DNA from 3 places in the Faecalibacterium sp. BCRC 81149 genome. Region 2 is predicted to be linked to each of the others. Evidence: a T-box and tRNA genes for the amino acid it is inferred to sense, from the RefSeq annotation. Region 2 holds a T-box; the other regions hold tRNA genes.
What was found. The T-box of region 2 lies ahead of pheS (phenylalanine--tRNA ligase subunit alpha). A T-box ahead of a tRNA ligase gene usually reads a tRNA of that ligase, here a tRNA-Phe.
Positions count from the first base shown of each region.

Region 1 (6,641 bases), on a different contig from region 2:
CTTCATCCGCCCAATGCCCAACTGGAGCACCAGCAGCTCCTCATAGATGAGCCGCCGCCGGGCTGCAAAAGCCTCCTCCTCTGTGGCAGGGCAGTGGATGGCCCGCACGGCATCGGCCTTGGAGAGCAGGCGGTATTTTTTCAGCATCTCCTCTGGCAGCGGGTCGGGCAGGAGTTCCGCATGGGGGAGCAGCTGCCGGATACATTTTGCAATTACGGTGCTGGAAAGTCCCTCGGTCTGGGGGTAGACGGCCTCGAAGGGAGCGGCGGTGATCTGTGCCGCCGTGCGCACCTGCGGGTTGACCATCTGACGGCGAAGCATCCCGCCGGTCACGATGCCCTCAAAATAGTATTCCTGCCCCAGCTCCAGCTTCTGGGTGGCATAGGGATTGTTGAACCAGGTGATCTCCAGGCTGGAAACATCATCCCCGGCGGTGATGCGCTCCATCCGCCGCCCGCCCGGCAGGATGCGCCCGGCAGGTTTGGCGAACACTTCGGCCTTCACCACGCACTCGGTGTCTGGCGGGGCCTCGGCAATGGAGTAGGGACGGGAAAAATCGATGTAGCGCCGGGGATAGTGGCAGAGCAGGTCGGCCAGTGTCACGATGCCCAGTTTCTCAAACCGCTCGGCGGTCTTGGGCCCCACGCCCTTGAGGTAGCGCACCGGCGTGTCCGGGGTCAGGGTGGTGTGATGTTCAGCGGGCATGGCAGGCCCTCCTTTCCGCAAAAATAGTATCCCCATTGTAACACGGGAACGGGGAAAAATCTGCCTTACAAAATTCGCTTTTGAAGATCCTCAACAGAAGGCAGCTGCTTTTCAAACTCTTCCGGCAGGCAGCTTGTGATACGGTATGCGCTGACTCCGATGGGTTTGCTCATATCTTTAAGGGAGTACTCTGCAACCAGATCGTTCTTGCTTTTGCAGAGAAGAAGGCCGATGGAAGGGTGATCCTGCTCTTTTTTCAGTAATCCATCTACCGCAGAAAGATAGAAATTGAGCTGTCCGGCATACTCTGGTTTGAATTCACCGGTTTTCAATTCGATCACAACATAACAGCGCAGGCTCAGATTATAAAACAGCAGGTCGATATAAAAATCATCACCGCCGACATTCAGATGATACTGGTTGCCCAGAAAAGCAAAGCCAGTGCCCAGCTCCAGCAAAAGCTTGGTGACATCTTTGACAAGAGCCTGCTCGATATCCCGCTCAAGCATATTTTCCTTCAAAGGGATAAAATCAAAGAGATAGGGGTCTTTCATCGTTTGCAAGGCAAGCTCACTTTGCGAGGCGGGCAGACGAGCTTCAAAATTTGTGATTTTTGATGCAATGGCCTGACGTTGATATAATCCACCCTCGATCTGATGAATCAAAACATTCCGAGACCAACCGTTTTCAATAACTTTTTCAGCGTACCATAGGCGTTCTTCTGGTGAGGAAAGCTTATCCAGGAGAACGGTATTGTGTCCCCATGGAATTTGTGCAACAGGCTGTTGCACAAATTCCTCGTCAGGGTAAGCAAGTGCAAATTTTGCCATATACTTCAAGTTGCGAACGGAATAACCGGAAGCGTCCGGAAAAGCAAGTTTGATATCGGCAGAAAGGCTTTCAATGAATTTGCTGCCCCAGGTCTTATGTGCATTGATCGTATTGCCGATCGTATGATAGAGAAGCAGAAGCTCCCGGTTGACACTGACAGATGCGCGATACTGCGCCGCGCGAATTTCCTGCTTGATGGATTCAACGGTATTCAGATATTCGCTGGAATTCAAGAGCACTTTGCCGGCCCCCTTCGCAAAAATAGTATCCCCATTGTAACACGGGAACGGGGAAAAGAAAAGCAAAACAAAAAATCCCGGAAGCCGCAGCTTCCGGGAACTTTTGGAGGTGACGACCAGATTTGAACTGGTGGATGAGGGTTTTGCAGACCCTTGCCTTACCACTTGGCCACGTCACCATATTTGGAGTGAATATTTCCACTCCATTTGGAGCGGCCGACGAGGCTCGAACTCGCTACCTCCACCTTGGCAAGGTGGCGCTCTACCAGATGAGCTACGGCCGCATATTGGTGCATTTACCCTTGCACCACAGGGAAAGACGACCCGGATCGGGCTCGAACCGACGACCCCCAGCGTGACAGGCTGGTGCTCTAACCAACTGAGCTACCGGGCCATATCCGGAGTGATTATTACCACTCCGTTATGGAGCGGCCGACGAGGCTCGAACTCGCTACCTCCACCTTGGCAAGGTGGCGCTCTACCAGATGAGCTACGGCCGCATATCAGAGGAACAGGAGTAATTCTTGTTCTTCTGAAAGGTGGTGCCTCCGATCGGAATCGAACCAATGACACGGGGATTTTCAGTCCCCTGCTCTACCGACTGAGCTACAGAGGCGCACCGGACGATGACTATTATACCTGAAATTTTGATTTTGTAAAGGGGTAAATTCAAAATTTTTGAAAAAAACTGAAACTTTTTTCGTTTTATGCGTTTCAACGCGCAAAATAAGAATGACTTTCTGGGCTTTTTTCTGCCGGATCAGGAGGACAAGAAATCTGCCCGAAGAAATTGACAAGTAATACAACCTATGGTTTAATAAAAGAAAAGAACACCGACGCTTTTGCTCTTTACACATCGCTTATACTTATTATAAGGGAAAGAGCAAAGGCGTTTTGATTTGACGACCTGCTCATTACAAGAGAACAGGCCCGGAGGACAGCATGGCAAGAAAACAGGAATATGGCAACGAAAGCATTACTTCGCTGAAGGGTGCCGACCGTGTGCGCAAGCGCCCGGCCGTCATCTTTGGCTCAGACGGCGTGGAAGGCTGCGCCCACTCTATTTTTGAGATCGTCTCCAACTCCATCGATGAAGCCCGCGACGGCCACGGCGATACCATCAATGTGACCCGCTGCAAGGACGGCAGCGTGATCGTGGAGGACTTTGGCCGCGGTATGCCCGTGGACTGGAACAACGGCGAGGGCCGCTACAACTGGGAGCTGCTGTTCTGTGAGATGTACGCGGGCGGCAAATACGGTGAGGGCGAGGACAACTACGAGTTCAGCCTGGGCCTGAATGGCCTGGGCCTGTGCGCCACCCAGTACGCCTCTGCCTGGATGACCGCCGATATCTACCGCGACGGCTTTCATTACCACCTCGACTTCAAAAAGGGTGAGAACGTGGGCGGCCTGCAGAAGGAGCCCTACAAGGGCCGCCGCACCGGCAGCATCATCCACTGGAAGCCCGACGATGAGGTGTTTACGGACATTGACGTGCCCGGCAGCTACTATAAGGATGTGCTGCGCCGTCAGGCCGTGGTCAACGCGGGCCTGACCCTGAACTTTACGGACGAAAAGGAAAAGGACCCCGCCACCGGAAAGTCCTGGAAGGAGAGCTGGTGCTACCAGAACGGCATCGCCGACTATGTGCAGGAGGTGGCAGGAGAGGACACCCTGACCCCGGTGTTCAGCTGCGAAAGCGAGGCCTCCGGCCGTGACCGTGAGGATCAGCCGGATTATAAGGTGCGGATGAGCGCTGCCTTCTGCTTCTCCAATAAGGTGCAGCTGCTGGAATACTATCACAACTCCTCCTGGCTGGAACACGGCGGCAGCCCCGAGCACGCCGTCCGCACGGCTTTTGTCTACCAGATCAACAAATACCTGAAGGACAAGAACCTCTATAAGAAGGGCGAGAGCGCCATCAGCTTCCAGGATGTGCAGGACTGCCTGGTGTACGTTTCGTCCAGCTTCTCCACCCGTACCAGCTACGAGAACCAGACCAAGAAGGCCATCACGAACAAGTTCGTCTCGCAGGCCATGACTGATTTCCTCAAGCATTACCTGGAGGTCTACTTCCTTGAAAAGCCGGAGGAGGCCCAGAAGATCTGCCAGCAGGTGCTGGTGAACAAGCAGAGCCGCGAGCACGCCGAAAAGACCCGCCAGAGCATCAAAAAGACGCTCTCCACCCAGATCGATCTGGCCAACCGGGTGCAAAAGTTCGTGGACTGCCGCACCAAGGATGCTTCCCGCCGGGAGCTCTACATTGTGGAGGGCGATTCCGCTATGGGCGCGGTCAAGCAGAGCCGCGACAGTGAATATCAGGCCATCATGCCCATCCGCGGCAAGATCCTGAACTGCCTGAAGGCCGATTATGCCCGCATCTTCAAGTCCGATGTCATCGTGGACCTGATCAAGGTCATGGGCTGCGGCGTGGAGCTGGGCGGCAAGCACAACAAGGAGCTTGCCACCTTCAACATCGATAATCTGCGCTACAATAAGATCGTTATCTGTACCGATGCTGACGTGGACGGCTACCAGATCCGCACGCTGGTGCTGACCATGCTCTACCGGCTGACCCCCACTCTGATCAACGAGGGCTATGTCTATATCGCGGAATCGCCGTTGTATGAGATCACCACAAAGGATCACACCTATTTTGCCTACACCGAGCCGGAAAAGGCAGCATTCCTGAAGGAGATCGGCGACAAAAAGTATACCATCCAGCGCTCCAAAGGTCTGGGCGAAAACGACCCCGAGATGATGTGGCTGACCACCATGAACCCCGAGAGCCGCCGCCTGATCAAGGTACTGCCCACGGACGTGGAGGAAACGGCCCGGGTGTTTGACCTGCTGCTGGGAGACAACCTGGCCGGACGCAAGGAGCATATTGCACAGCACGGCGCGGAATATCTGGATGATCTGGATGTGAGCTGACGAGATAAACCCCTCTGTCAATGCTTTGCATTGCCACCTCCCCTAGTAGGGGAGGCCCTGGCGTTGCGGAACGCCCTGCGAGTTCCCCTCTATGCCAAGGGCCCCACTATTAGGGGGGCTGTCGAGCGTATGCGAGACTGAGGGGTTGGATCCGGGATATAGATGCTGATATAGAGGAGCAAAAATGGCAAAACGAACAACCAAAAAAACGACCAAGCCTGTCCGCCCGCAGCTGGGCGACGGCGTTGAGATCCTGAACGCGGGCAGTGTGCTGGAAGATCCCATCACCAGCACGCTGGAGACCAACTATATGCCCTACGCAATGAGCGTCATCGTCTCCCGCGCCCTGCCCGAGATCGATGGCTTCAAGCCCGCCCACCGCAAGCTGCTGTACACCATGTACGGGATGGGTCTGCTGAAGGGGGCCCGCACCAAGTCGGCCAACATCGTGGGCAGCACCATGCACCTGAACCCCCACGGTGATGCCGCCATCTACGATACCATGGTGCGCATGGGCCGGGGCAACGAGAGCCTGCTGGTGCCCTTTGTGGACAGCAAGGGCAACTTTGGCAAGGCGTACAGCCGGGATATGTCCTGCGCCGCTGCCCGTTATACCGAGGCCAAGCTCGAGGGTGTCTGCGAGGAACTGTTCCGGGACATTGATAAGGAGACCGTGGACTTTGTGTCCAACTACGACGGCACCACCACCGAGCCGACCCTGCTGCCCGTGACCTTCCCCACCATTCTGGCCAACAATACCCTGGGCATTGCGGTCGGTATGGCCTGCAACATCTGCTCCTTCAATCTGGCAGAGCTGTGCGCCACCACCGTGGCCCTGATGAAAGATCCCAAACACGATATCTCCACCACCATGCCCGCCCCGGATTTCGTGGGCGGCGGCCAGATCCTGTACGATGAGGCCCAGATGCGGGAGGTCTATGAGAATGGCCGGGGCAGCATCAAGGTGCGTGCCCGATACAATGTGGTGCCCGGTGAGAATATGCTGGAGATCACGCAGATCCCGCCCACCACCACTGTGGAAGCCATCATGGACAAGATCGCTGAGCTGGTCAAGGCGGGCAAGATCAAAGAGATCAGCGATATGCGGGATGAGACCGACCTGAACGGTCTCAAGCTGACCCTTGACCTCAAGCGCGGCGTGGACCCGGAAAAGCTGATGGCCAAGCTCTACAAGACCACCCCGCTGGAGGACAGCTTCAGCTGCAATTTCAACGTGCTGGTGTCCGGTCAGCCCCGGGTCATGGGCGTGCGGGAGATCCTGCAGGAGTGGACCGCTTTCCGGATGGAGTGTGTCCGCCGCCGCACCTACTACGATCTCCACGGCAAGGAAAAGCGGCTCCACCTGCTCAAGGGCCTTGCCGCCATCCTGCTGGATATCGATAAGGCCATCCATATCATCCGCACCACCGAGGAGGAGACCGAGGTGGTGCCCAACCTGATGATCGGCTTTGGCATCGACGAGGTGCAGGCCGACTATGTGGCTGAGATCAAGCTGCGTCACCTGAACCGGGAGTATATCCTCAAGCGGACGGGTGAGATCGAACAGCTGGAAAAGGACATTGCCGACCTGAACGATATTCTGGCAAAGCCTGCCCGCATCCGCCGCATCATCATCAATGAGCTGAACGATGTGGCTAAAAAGTACGCCCAGCCCCGCCGCAGCGAGATCCTGTATGATCTGCCCGAGGAGGAGAGCGGTGCCGAAGAGGAATCCATCCCGGATTATCCTGTTACCGTGTTCTTTACCCGTGAGGGCTACCTGAAAAAGATCCCGCCCCAGAGCCTGCGCACCGCCGGTGCCCACAAGCTGAAAGAGGGCGATGAGATCATCCATCAGGTGGAGACGCGGAACAACGTGGAGGCCCTCTTCTTTACCGACAAACAGCAGGTGTACAAGGTGCGCCTGAACGA
Region 1 covers NZ_QXJA01000007.1:30,100-36,740, forward strand. The annotation lists gene recG (ATP-dependent DNA helicase RecG) at 1-705, opposite strand, end outside; gene D3F01_RS09095 (PDDEXK nuclease domain-containing protein) at 771-1,775, opposite strand; tRNA gene D3F01_RS09100 (tRNA-Cys) at 1,880-1,954, opposite strand; tRNA gene D3F01_RS09105 (tRNA-Gly) at 1,984-2,059, opposite strand; tRNA gene D3F01_RS09110 (tRNA-Asp) at 2,096-2,169, opposite strand; tRNA gene D3F01_RS09115 (tRNA-Gly) at 2,200-2,275, opposite strand; tRNA gene D3F01_RS09120 (tRNA-Phe) at 2,316-2,391, opposite strand; gene D3F01_RS09125 (toprim domain-containing protein) at 2,718-4,709, shown strand; gene D3F01_RS09130 (DNA gyrase subunit A) at 4,894-6,641, shown strand, end outside.
Region 1: it has a tRNA-Phe gene. The T-box ahead of pheS (phenylalanine--tRNA ligase subunit alpha) is inferred to sense a tRNA for this amino acid. The anticodon was not compared.

Region 2 (6,641 bases):
TTCAATCAGGACCCCATGCGGGTGCGGCGGCTGCTGGCCCACAAGAATGAGATCCGACGGCTGCACCAGCAGTGCAAGCTGCAGGGCTACACTCTTGTGCCGCTTTCGCTCTACTTCAAGCATGGCCGCGTCAAAATGGAGCTGGGCCTGTGCAAGGGCAAAAAGCTCTATGATAAGCGCGCAGATGCCGCCAAGCGCGATGCCAAGCGCTCCATCGACCGGGCCGTTAAATCCAACGGCGTTTACTATTGATTTCAGGCAGCATTCCTGCCCGGAAACTTCAAAGCTTACCCACACCGCAAGGTGTGTTTTATGGGGGCGTAAAGGTTTCGACGGGGGGAGCGAGGCCTGGGCAGCGGGTAGCAGTGGGGGATCTGCTCTAAACTCCTCCAAAAAATTAACTGACAACAATAATTATCAGTTGCTCGCAGCCTGAGTGCTGCGCGTTCCGCCCACTCTTGTGTCGTGTGGGGCCGGGGCGTCCTTTAGACACAGCACCTGAACGGACCTAAGCTTTGCGGACCGGCAGGAACTCATGAAGCTACCAATGCGTTAGCCTGGCGACCGGCGTGACGCGGAGGGAATGTTGTTGATCGCCTGCACCCGGAGACACCTACGCTGAACTCTTTTCGGACATGGGTTCGACTCCCATCGCCTCCACCACACAAGAAAAATCCGAACCTCTTCCCATCGGGAAAAGGTTCGGATTTTTCATTTGCTGCATTTCTTACAGCGTCATTTTCATTTCCAGTCTCAGCAGCGCGGCTTTTTTATCGATGCCGCCTGCATATCCGGTCAGGCTGCCGTTTGTTCCGACAACGCGGTGGCAGGGAATGATGATAGAGATCACATTGTGACCGACAGCCCCGCCCACAGCCTGCGCAGACATCCGGGAAAGGCCGCGCTCTGCAGCCAGCTGCTTTGCCAGTGCACCATAGGTCGTGGTCTGGCCGCAGGGGATGCGGCGCAGCAGCACCCACACCTCCTGCTGAAAGGCAGAGCCAGCGGGATGGAGCGGCGGGGTGAAGTCCGGCTCCTGCCCGCCGAAATAAACATCCAGCCAGCGTCTGGCCTCGGAGAGCACGGCGGTCTCCTGCTCCTGATGCACCGCATCCAGGGTGCGGGCAAAGTATTTCTGCCCCTCGAACCAGAGGCCGGTCAGGCCTGTGTCGTCAGAGGCCAGCAGGATGCCGCCCAGAGGAGACTTGTAGTGTTGTGTATAGATCACCGTTTATCGGATCTCAATGCCCAGCTTGAACTTCAGGTTACCCAGCACCTTCTTGACGGTGCGCTCAACCTGCTCAGCGGAGATCTCCGCACTGGGGTCAGACAGGGTCAGGGAGAAGGCCATGCTCTTCTTGCCCTCGCCCAGGTTTGCGCCGCGGTAGATATCGAACAGCTTGACCTCGGTGATGAGGGAGCTTGCCTTCTTGATGGTGTCCTCGATCTCTCCGCAGGTGACCTTTTCCTCGCAGACAAGGGCCAGGTCACGCTTGACAGCGGCGTAGGGGCTCAGCGGCTTATAGCGCAGCTCACCGTCCACACAGGACATCAGAGCCTCATAGTCCAGCTCACCCAGATAGATGTTCTGGCTGTCCTTCTGGTCCTTTGCGATCTCCAGCTCGCCGTTGATCTCATTGGAGAGCTTACCGAACACGCCCAGACGCTTGCCGTTGCAGTAGACAGCGGCGCTGATGCCGGGGTGGAGCCACGGGGTGGTCTCGCGCTCGTAGGTGAAGGTCAGGTCAAAGCCTGCGGCCAGCGCCTCCATTGCACCCTTGACGGTGAAGAAGTCCTCCTCGGGGCCAAAGGCACCAATGCAGAGGGTCTGACGCTCGTGGGGATGCTCGCTGATGGGCAGCTCCTTGGCCAGATAGACGGGAGCCATCTCGAACAGGCGGCCCTCGGCATTGCCCTTCTTGAGGTTGTCCACGATGACATTCAGCATGGACGGGGTCAGCAGGGTGCGCATGATGGACAGGTTCTCGCTGATGGGATTCAGGATGCGGATGGCCTTGCGGGCAGCATCCTCAGCGGGGATGTGCAGCATATCCAGCTCCGCGTTGGAGTAGAAGGCCAGGGTGGAGGCCTCATAGAAGCCCTGTGCAGCCAGCAGGCGCTTGGTCTTGAGCTGCTGCTTCTGTGCATAGTTCAGGCCGCCGTTGGTGACAGAGGCGGTGTTCAGGAAGGTGGGGTTGATGTGGTCATAGCCGTACTCACGGATGACCTCCTCCGCCAGATCGGGGAAGCTCTCCACATCCTCACGGTAGAGAGGAGCAGACACATCCCAGCTGCCATCGGCCTGCACATCCACAGTGAACTCCAGGCGCTGCAGGATATCGATCATGGTCTGCTCGGGCACAGTGATGCCCAGCACGCCGCAGATCTTGGCAGGGGTAGTCACGATGTGCTTGCGCTCCAGCGGGCGGCCATCGGTCAGGTCATACTCGAGGGTGGTGATATCGCCGCAGTCCAGCTCCTGGATCAGGTGCAGGGCACGGGCCAGGCCCAGCTCGGGAGAGTTGCGGTCCACACCCTTTTCATAGCGGGCAGAAGAATCACTGTTCTGGCCCAGGGCACGGCTGGTCTTGCGGACGCAGTCACGGGCGAAGGTGGCGCACTCGAACAGCAGGCTGGTGGTGTTCTCATCCATGCCGGAGTTGGCACCGCCCATGATGCCGGCCAGAGCCACCGGCTTCTCGGCATCACAGATGACCAGATTGTTGGGGTTCAGGGTGAACTCCTTTTCATCGAGGGTCACGATCTTCTCACCCTCGTGGGCACGGCGCACATCAATGGTGCGGCCGGCGACCTTGTTCAGGTCAAAGGCGTGCATGGGCTGGCCCATTTCCAGCAGGGTGTGGTTGGTGATATCCACCACATTGCTGATGGAGCGCAGGCCGCACAGGGCCAGATGGCGCTTCATCCAGCGGGGAGATTCGCCCATGCGGATGTTGCGGACGTAATGCGCCATATAGCGGGGGCACAGGTCAGGGGCCTCCACCTGGACGGTGATGGGAGCATCCGGCTCACAGACAGCCTTATAATCCATGGCGGGCATGTGCAGGGGCTTGTCCAGAATGGCAGCGACCTCGCGGGCAATGCCCAGCACGGACTGGCAGTCGGGGCGGTTTGCGGTGATGGAGATATCGAAGATATAGTCATCCAGGCCGACAACGGGTGCGATGTCGGTGCCGGGAACGGAATCCTCGGGCAGGATGAGCAGACCATAGACCTCAGAGCCCGGGAACAGGTCGTCGTTCAGGCCCAGCTCCTCGCCGGAGCAGAGCATACCGTTGGACTCCACGCCCTGCATCTTGCGGGCCTTGATCTTGATGCCGCCGGGCAGGGTGGAGCCATCCAGAGCGGCGGGCACACAGTCGCCCAGCTTCATATTGGCGGCACCGGTGCTGATGCGGATATCGTGGCCGTAGTCACCGCAGTCCACCACACACTTGGTCAGGTGGGTGCCCTCCTGCTTTTCCATCTCCACGATCTTGCCAACGACCACCTTGCTGATGCCTGCATCCAGCGGGATCAGCTCTTCCACCTCAAAGCCGCAGGAGAACAGCTTCTCCTCCAGCTCCTGAGCGGTAACGTCGATATCAACGAATTCTTTTAACCAACTGAAAGGTACTTTCATTGTCTGTTCTCTCCCCTCTTATTCATGGAACTGCTTGAGGAACTGCAGGTTGTTCTCGAACATCAGGCCGATGTTGTTGATGCCGTACTTCAGCATGGCGATGCGCTCGATGCCAATGCCGAAGGCGAAACCGGAATACTCATCCGGGTCAATGTTGCAGTTCTCCAGCACCTTGCGGTTGACAACACCGCCGCCCAGAACTTCGATCCAGCCGGTGTGCTTGCACAGGGGGCAGCCCTTGCCGCCGCACTCAAAGCAGCTGACATCGACCTCCACACTGGGCTCGGTGAAGGGGAAGTAAGAGGGACGCAGGCGGGTGCGGGTGTCCTTGCCGAACAGCTTCTGCACAAAGGTGTTCAGCGCGCCCTGCAGGTCGCCCAGGGTGATGCCCTTATCCACGACCAGGCCTTCCATCTGGTGGAACATGGGGCTGTGGGTGGCATCGGAATCGGAACGGAACACACGGCCGGGGATCAGCACCTTGATGGGCGGCTTCTGGCTGTCCATGGTGCGGATCTGGCCGCCGGAGGTCTGGGTGCGGAGCAGGAACTCGTCGGACAGGTAGAAGGTATCCTGCATGTCGCGGGCGGGGTGATCCTTGGGCACGTTCAGGCGGGTGAAATTGTGGTCGTCGTCCTCGATCTCAGGTGCGTCGGCCACGGCAAAGCCCATGCCAGAGAACACGTCGATGATCTGGTTGGTGACCAGCGTCAGGGGATGCAGACCACCCACCGTGCGGGTCTTGGCGGGCAGGGTGATGTCCACGGTCTCAGCGGCGTTGCGGGCGGCCAGCTCGGCCTCCTTCACCTTGGCAGCGGCGGCATCGTAGTCTGCCTGCACCTTCTGCTTGAGCTCGTTGATGATCTTGCCCATGGCGGGGCGCTCTTCGGGCGCGACAGAGCGCAGATTCTTCATCAGCGCGGGGATCTTGCCGTTTTTGCTCAGATATTCCTGCCAGAACGAGGCCAGCGTCTCCTTGGAAGAGACCTGACCGAGGCTCTCTGCGGCCTGTTTGGCCAGCTCGTCGATCATTGCTTGCATGGAAATTCTCTCCTTCTCAGTTCGTGTTTTCAAAGCGGGGCAGCAAAAAAGGCCCCGTCCCCTGCCGGGCCATTTCTGGCCGGACAAAAGGGACGAAGCCTTTGCAAATCCAATGCTCCGCGGTACCACCCGGTTTCCGCCCTGCACAAACAAGGGCGGCTCTCAAACGCCGTAACGGGGCGCACCGTCCTGCCCTAATAGAAGCCGTTCGGGCAGGCCGCTCAGGAGCGAACTTCGGCACACACCCACGCGGAAGCCCTTTCAGCCGGTGAAGCTTCTCTCTTTGCTGTGGAACTGCGTGCGTACTCTCTCCGTCGCTGCGTTTTCAAGATATTCAGGTTTCATAACCGGATATCATCTTACCACACTTTGGGCCTGTTTGCAAGCCAGGGCGGCACTTTTTCCCTGAATTTTACGGTTTTGCTTGTATTTTGGCCGAAAGTATGGTATTGTAAGCGTAACGTTTTACTGAAAGGAGGGTACACCCAGATGGGTTGGAATGGCTGCATCTTTTTCAAAAAAGGTCAGATTTAATACGTTCCGGCTCGAAGTGTACCCTTTTATTGGAAACAAAACCTCTCCATCTGCGCTCTGGCGCAGCCAGCTCCCCTCATAGAGGAGCCAAATCGAGGAAACCTTTCAGCAAGACGTGGAGCATGATTTTCAGCGCCGCGCAGCTTTGCTGTGGGGCGCTTTTGTTTTGCCTGAAAATGGGCACACAGTCCTATCCATTGTAATAGAAAGGGTGCTCCCCATGAATCAGAATCTCAACTTGAAACAGCAGCTTCGCTGCATTTACATCTCCGACTTTTTCTCCGGTCTGCGCATCACGGATGCGGTATGGGTGGCCCTGCTGGCGGCCCGGGGCTTCTCCCTGTGGGAGATCGGCCTGGCCGAAAGCGTGTATCACATCGTCAGCCTCTTCTGCGAAGTGCCCAGCGGCATGGCGGCAGACCTGCTGGGCCGCCGGAAGACCCTCCTGTCCGGCGGAGTCTTGACCGTGACCTGCAATCTGTTGATGGCTTTTGCGCCGAACCTGTTCACCATCTGCCTTGCCATGGGGCTGAGCGCGCTGGCTATGACCATGTTTTCCGGCACCTTCACAGCCCTTGTCTACGACAGCCTGAAGACCGAGGGCCGCGAGGACGAGTACATCCAAGTCTCCGCCAACAGTTCCCAGATTTCCATGCTGGCCAACGCCATAGGTTCGCTGGCCAGCCTTTTGAAGCGCTTCCTCGGCTTTGCGGGCTTTTACCTGCTGAGCGCTGCGTTCGAGGGCGTTTCCACCGCCGCCCTTGCGCTGATGGAGGAGCCCATCGTCACCAAGGCACAGGCCAGCCGGGGAAAGCAGACCCTCCGCGCGCTGCCCGGCCAGTTCACCAAACTGGCGCGCAACAGCCTGAGCATCCTGCGCACCACGCCGCTGGCGGCCAAGCTCATCGTTTCCAGCGCCGTCGTCTCGGTGCCCAGCTACCTGACCAAAATGTTCTTGCAGCAGCGGCTCGTTGAGCTGGGCTGGCCCACGGAGCTGCTCTTCCTTCCCCTGCTGCTGGGCGGTGCTGCCTGTGTGCTGGGCGCTGAAGTGGGCCGCCGGGTCCGGTTCCGCTCCATGCGGCGGTTTTACTCCGTCTGCGCCCTGCTCTGCGGCGTCGGCACGCTGCTGGTGGGCCTTGCCCCCGCGTGGGGCGGTCTGTTCGGCATGATGCTGGTGCAGGGCGCACTGGAAGTGTACCTTTTGCATGAAAGACAGAAGCTGAACGACGCCATTCCCAGTGACCAGCGGGCTACCCTCATCAGCGTGGACAGCATGGCCTACAGTCTGCTCATGATCCCCGCAAGTCCTCTGGTGGGTGCCGTCGGCGATGCCTTCGGGCAGGCCGGTGCAGGCCTTGCCCTGCTGGGCGGGGTCATCGTGCTGAGCGGCGCGGCGCTCTTGGGGAAAAAGCCGCAGGAATCC
Region 2 covers NZ_QXJA01000002.1:382,700-389,340, reverse strand. The annotation lists gene smpB (SsrA-binding protein SmpB) at 1-252, shown strand, start outside; RNA gene ssrA (transfer-messenger RNA) at 315-663, shown strand; gene D3F01_RS04685 (methylated-DNA--[protein]-cysteine S-methyltransferase) at 728-1,228, opposite strand; gene pheT (phenylalanine--tRNA ligase subunit beta) at 1,232-3,643, opposite strand; gene pheS (phenylalanine--tRNA ligase subunit alpha) at 3,662-4,684, opposite strand; T-box leader at 4,770-5,011, opposite strand; gene D3F01_RS04670 (MFS transporter) at 5,439-6,641, shown strand, end outside.

Region 3 (6,641 bases), on a different contig from region 2:
CGGTGTCGATGTTGGCGGTAGCTTCATCCAGGATCATCACGCTGGGCTTATGGATGATGGTGCGGGCAAAGCTGAGCAGCTGCCGCTGTCCGGCGGAGAAGTTGTTGCCGCGCTCACGCACCTCTTCGTCCAGCCCGTGGTCCAGCTTGTTGATGAACTTGTCAGCGTTGACGTAGCGGCAGACCTCCATGATCTCGCTGTCGGGGATACCCTCTTCCCGCAGAACGATGTTGGAGCGGATGGTGCCCGAGAACAGGAACACGTCCTGCAGCATCTGGCCGAAGTGCCTGCGCAGGGAGGAGATCCTGATCTTGCGGATGTCGATACCGTCGATCAGGATCTGGCCCTTCTGGAACTCGTAGTTCCGGCAGATCAGGGAGAGGATGGTGCTCTTGCCGGAGCCGGTGGAACCCACAAAGGCCACCGTCTGGCGGGCATCCACATGGAAGGAAACGCCCTGCAGCACCCACTCGCCGGGAACGTAGCTGAACCACACGTCCCGGAACTCGATCTCGCCCTTCACCTCGTCCAGCTCAATGGCATCGGGGGCATCCTGCATCCTGGGCTGGATGTCCATGATGGAGAACACCTTTTCTGCCGATGCCAGCGCCGACTGCAGCCAATTGAACTGCTCGGCCAGGTTCTGGATGGGGGTGAAGAACTTGGAGATATACATATAAAAGGTGACGATGGTGCCGCTGGAAATGGTCTGACCCAGAAAGCTGACGTTGTTCAGGTGACCCATGCCGCCCAGATAGAACAGGCACAGGATCGAGCTGACATAGAGCATATACACCAGCGGACGGAACACGCTGAACACGAAGATCTGCTCCTGATTGGCCCGGGCCAGCTTCTGGCTCTTCTGGCGGAAGTCCTCCATCTTCTCGTCCTCTCGGCCAAAGATCTGGGTGACCTTGATGCCGGACAGGTTTTCGGACAGATAGGTATTGATATCGGTGGTCGCGTTCTTGAGCTTGCGGTTGGCGCGGCGGGAGAACTTGCGGAAGATGACCGTGAAGATCACGATGAAGGGCACAAAGCAGAGCACCATCAGGGTCAGCTCGTAGTTCAGGCAGAGCATGGCCACCAGAATGCCCAGAATGACAAAGCTGTTCTTGGTCAGCTGGACCAAGAGGTTGGTGAACATCATGGAGATGGCGTTGGTATCGTTGGTCACTCGGGTGACCAGCTTGCCCACCGGGATCTCGTTGAGCTGCTCGTGTGCCAAAGATTCAATGTGGCTGAACAGATCCTCGCGCAGATCGGAGATGATGCGCTGGCCCACCCGCTGCAAAATCACGGCCTGCAGGTAGGTACTGCCCATAGAGAACACCAGCACGCCTGCATACACTGACACGCCCAGGAAGAGGGCGCGGAGTTCAAACTCCCCGGCCACCAGCTCCTCGATGCGGCCCACGATGAGGGGTGAAATGATATCGTAGGCAATGGAGAAGAGCATCAGCAGGCCCACAATGAGGAATTTGCTCAGGTAGGGCCGGGCATAGCGGGCAAGGCGGCGCATGATCTCGCCGTCCTCCATGTTGCGCTCAAAGCCCATGGCGGTCTTTTTGTCCTTGACGGCGGCATAAGCTGCCACCAGCAGGGCGGTGATCACGCCGATGACAGCGCCCACCAGAACCAACGGATTCAGATGCATCATGCGTTTTCGCCTCCCTTCGTCTCATCCTCCAGCCGCTGCAGATCGACCATCCGGCGGTACTCCAGGCAGGAAGCATACAGCTGGTCGTGGGGGCCGACGGCTTCCACCCGGCCCTCGTTGAGGAAGATGATCTTATCCAGCCGCTCCACCGTGGAAATGCGGTGGGCAATGAGCAGGGTGGTCTTGCCTGCCCGGCTGTTCTTGAGGTTGTCCAGAATGATCTTCTCGGTGCTGGTATCCACCGCCGAGACAGAGTCATCCAGGATCAGGATGGGTGCGTCCTTGAGCAGGGCGCGGGCGATGGAGATGCGCTGCTTCTGACCACCGGACACCGTCACGCCGCGTTCGCCCAGAACGGTCTCGTAGCCGTCCTTGAAATCCACGATATTATCCCGCACATCGGCCATGCTTGCCGCCCGCTCGATGTCCTCGGGGGTGGCATCGTCCACACCAAAGGCAATGTTGTGGGCGATGGTATCCGAGAACAGGAAATTATCCTGCGGAACGTAGGCACAGGCATTGCGCACCGAGTGGATGGAGAGGCTGTTCACATCCCTGCCGTCCACGAACAGGGTTCCGTCCGGCACATTATAGGTGCGCAGCAGCAGGTCCACCAGCGCGGTCTTGCCCGCACCGGTCTTGCCAACGATGCCCACGCTCTCGCCGGGCGCAATGGTAAAGGAGATATCCCGCAGCACATCGTACTCGCCGTCCGGGTAGCGGAAGTTCAGGTGGCGGAACTCGATGCCGCCTTTGGGGTCGGTCAGGTCGGCCACGCCGGGGCGGTCGGCCACGTCGATGGGGGCATCCAGCAGCTCGGTGATGCGGTTCAGGGAGGCCTTGCCGCGGCTGGTCTTTTCGATCAGCATGGACACAGCCATGATGGGCCAGACGATGGCCTCAAAGTAGCCGATGTACTCCACCAGCTGGCCGGCGTTGAACCGGCCCTGATAGACCAGATAACCGCCGTAGCCCAGAATGATGCAGATCACGGACTCCACGAACAGGGTCACCAGCACCTCCAGCAGGGTGGCGATCTTCGTGTAGGTCACGTTGATCTCCTCGTTTTCCTTGTTCAGCTTCCGGAAGGCCTGCAGTTCCTTGTACTCCTTGACAAAGGCCTTGATGACCGCAATGCCAGAAAAGTTCTCCTGCGCAAAATCGGAAAGGCCGGAGAAGGCCTCCTGCCGCTCCTCCCAGCGCCGGGTCATCACCTTGCTCATCTGGGTGCCGATGGCAAACATGATAAGCGCCGGGATCAGGGCCAGCAGGGTCAGCCGCACGTCCATGGTCCACATCTTATAAAGAGCCAGCAGACCCAGGGTCAGCGCGTCGAAGAACATCAGCACGCCGTCGCCGAAGCACTCCTGAATGGTGTCCAGGTCGTTGGTGTACAGGCTCATCAGGTTGCCGACCTTGTTCACCTGATAGTACTGCTGGGACAGCCTGCGGCTGTGGTCGAACATCCGCTCCCGCAGGTCTGCCGCGACCCGCACCGCCGAGCCGAAGAAACAGATGCGCCACAAAAAGCGCCCAATGACCATCAGCACCACGATCCAGATCATGGGCAGGCAGATGTGCTGCAGCAGCACCTCTTTGGTAAAGAGCAGCGTCTCACCGTTCACCACCACCTGGCCAAGGTTCACTCCGTTGATGACCAGCCGGTAGAGCTGCGGGATCAAAAGCTGGATGTAATCCACCGTCAGCAGGGCGGCAAGGCCCAGCAGCAGTACGGGAGCATGCTTGAGGTAATACCGGTTGATGTACTTGCCGAATATCACTGCGTTTTTCCCTCCTTTTCCAATTCCAAAAAAGCTTTCAACGTACAAAAAAGCCGCTGCATCACACGACGAATCATGTTTTGCAGTGGCTTGTTTGTCTGGAGCGGCCGACGAGGCTCGAACTCGCTACCTCCACCTTGGCAAGGTGGCGCTCTACCAGATGAGCTACGGCCGCATATAAAGTGCCTCCGATCGGAATCGAACCAATGACACGGGGATTTTCAGTCCCCTGCTCTACCGACTGAGCTACAGAGGCATATAAGCTGCTTCCAGAGAAGCAGCAGCGACCCGGATCGGGCTCGAACCGACGACCCCCAGCGTGACAGGCTGGTGCTCTAACCAACTGAGCTACCGGGCCACATGGTGGAAGTTAACGGGCTCGAACCGCTGACCCTCTGCTTGTAAGGCAGATGCTCTCCCAGCTGAGCTAAACTTCCACAAAATGGAGCGGCCGACGAGGCTCGAACTCGCTACCTCCACCTTGGCAAGGTGGCGCTCTACCAGATGAGCTACGGCCGCACATTTCATGTGGTCTGCCGGGGTTTCGCTCCCGGCGACGTTGGCTATTATAGCGTAAAACACAGGCTTTGTCAACAACAAATTTCCAAAAAATCAGACTTTTTGCAAAACACGCCTGTCTGCGCCTGTTTTTCAAAAACAAAGCCGAAACCGGAATGAAACCGAAATGTTTCAGCTTTGCGGCGGCAGACACAAAGAAAATTCGGTTGCTTTCCCTTCTTAAAGAGGTTATAATAAACTTGTCAAAAAGTTGCACAAAAACACGTCTGCTGTGCCGCGCGGGCGGGCAGACGTGTTTTTGTGCCGAGATTTTGCCAGAAAAAGGAGCAACCGCAATGTACAAGATCACTGAAAAGGTCGCGCTGAACCCCACCGTGACAAAGATGGTCATTGAAGCCCCGCTCATTGCCAAAAAGGCAAAGCCGGGCCAGTTCATCATTGTGCGCCCGTTTGAGGACAGCGAGCGCATCCCCCTGACCGTGGCCGGTTACGACCGTGAAAAGGGCACTGTGGATATCATCTTCCAGATCGTTGGCGGCACCACCATGGAGCTGAACAGCCTGAACGCAGGCGACAGCGTCCATGACTTTGTGGGCCCCTTGGGCCGCGCCACCGAGACCGAGGGCCTGAAAAAGGTCTGTGTTGTGGGCGGCGGCGTGGGCTGCGCCATCGCCCTGCCCATTGCCAAGGAGCTGCACGACCAGGGCTGCACCGTCCACAGCGTCATCGGCTTCCGCAATAAGGATCTGCTCATCCTCGAGGACGAGTTCAACGCCTGCAGTGACGAGCTGCGCATTATGACCGATGACGGCAGCTACGGCACCAAGGGTGTGGTCACTGCCGCTCTGGACGAGCTGGTGGCCGCCGGCAACCAGTACGATCTGGTCATCACCATCGGCCCGCTGATCATGATGAAATTCGTCGTCAAGACCTGCCAGAAGCACGGCCTGAAGAGCATCGTCTCCATGAACCCCATTATGATCGACGGCACCGGCATGTGCGGCGGCTGCCGCCTGACCGTGGGCGGCGAGACCAAGTTTGCCTGCGTGGACGGCCCTGACTTTGACGGTGACCTCGTCGATTTCGACGAAGCCATGGCCCGCGGCACCATGTACCGCCCCTTTGAGGCAATGGCCCGCGAGAAGGCCTGCAATCTGTTCAAGACTGAGGAGGCAAAGTAAGATGGCTTTCAATATGGATCCCAAAAAGTGCCCCATGCCCACCCAGGACCCCAACGTCCGCAACAAGAACTTTGAGGAAGTTGCACTGGGCTATACCGAAGAGATGGCCGTGAACGAGGCAAAGCGCTGCATCCACTGCAAGAACAAGCCCTGCCAGACCGGCTGCCCCGTGGGCATCGATATCCCCGAGTTCATCGGTCATGTGGCCGAGGGCGACTTTGAAGCCGCCTATCAGGTCATTGCCCGCTCCTCCTCCCTGCCCGCCGTCTGCGGCCGTGTCTGCCCCCAGGAGAGCCAGTGCGAGGGCAAGTGCACCCGCGGCATCAAGAACGAGCCCGTGGGCATCGGCCGCCTGGAGCGCTTTGTGGCCGACTGGCACCGTGAAAACGTCCACACCGCCCCCATCGTGCCCGCATGGAACGGCCACAAGGTTGCCATCATCGGTGCAGGCCCTGCCGGTCTGACCGCCGCAGGCGATCTGGCCAAGCTGGGCTATAAGGTCACCGTCTACGAGGCCCTGCATGTGGCCGGCGGCGTGCTGATGTACGGCATCCCCGAGTTCCGTCTGCCCAAGGCCATCGTGCAGCAGGAGATCGACGGCCTGAAGAAGATGGGTGTGGATTTTGAGTGCAACATGGTCATCGGCAAGGTGCTGACCATCGACGAGCTGATGGACGAGTACGGCTACGAGGCCGTGTTCGTTGGCTCCGGTGCCGGTCTGCCCCGCTTCATGGGCATCCCCGGCGAGAGCCTGAAGGGCGTGTACTCTGCCAACGAGTTCCTGACCCGCTCCAACCTGATGAAGGCCTACCTGCCCACCAGCAAGACCCCCATCCGCACTGGCAAAAAGGTGGCCGTTGTGGGCGGCGGCAACGTGGCCATGGATGCTGCCCGCAGCGCCCTGCGTCTGGGTGCCGAGACCGTGTACATCGTCTACCGCCGCGGCATGGCCGAGCTGCCTGCCCGTAAGGAGGAGGTCGAGCACGCCGAGGAAGAGGGCATCATCTTCAAGACCCTGTGCAACCCCGTGGAGATCCACGCCAACGACGAAGGCTTCGTCAAGTCCATCACCTGCATTGAGATGGAGCTGGGTGAGCCCGATGCTTCCGGCCGCCGCCGTCCCATTGAAAAGAAGGGCAGCGAGTTTGAGCTGGATGTGGATACCGTGATCATGAGCCTGGGCACCAGCCCCAACCCCCTGATCCGCTCCACCACTCCCGGCCTGGAGACCAACAAGCATGGCTGCATCGTCACCGAGGGTGACGAGGGCAAGACCAGCCGTGAGGGCGTGTACGCCGGCGGCGATGCCGTGACCGGTGCCGCCACCGTCATCAAGGCCATGGGTGCCGGTAAGGCAGCTGCCAAGGCCATGGACGAGTACATCCAGAATAAGTAAGGAACACTTCCCTTCTCCATAAAAAAACAGGTGCACCTGAACGGTGCACCTGTTTTTTGTGCATCACTATATTTTTAAGTCGTTATGAGGCCCTGTTCCAGACA
Region 3 covers NZ_QXJA01000005.1:86,954-93,594, reverse strand. The annotation lists gene D3F01_RS07640 (ABC transporter ATP-binding protein) at 1-1,660, opposite strand, end outside; gene D3F01_RS07635 (ABC transporter ATP-binding protein) at 1,657-3,441, opposite strand; tRNA gene D3F01_RS07630 (tRNA-Gly) at 3,541-3,616, opposite strand; tRNA gene D3F01_RS07625 (tRNA-Phe) at 3,625-3,697, opposite strand; tRNA gene D3F01_RS07620 (tRNA-Asp) at 3,726-3,799, opposite strand; tRNA gene D3F01_RS07615 (tRNA-Val) at 3,803-3,878, opposite strand; tRNA gene D3F01_RS07610 (tRNA-Gly) at 3,885-3,960, opposite strand; gene D3F01_RS07605 (sulfide/dihydroorotate dehydrogenase-like FAD/NAD-binding protein) at 4,296-5,141, shown strand; gene gltA (NADPH-dependent glutamate synthase) at 5,143-6,537, shown strand; gene D3F01_RS07595 (HAD-IIB family hydrolase) at 6,612-6,641, opposite strand, start outside.
Region 3: it has a tRNA-Phe gene. The T-box ahead of pheS (phenylalanine--tRNA ligase subunit alpha) is inferred to sense a tRNA for this amino acid. The anticodon was not compared.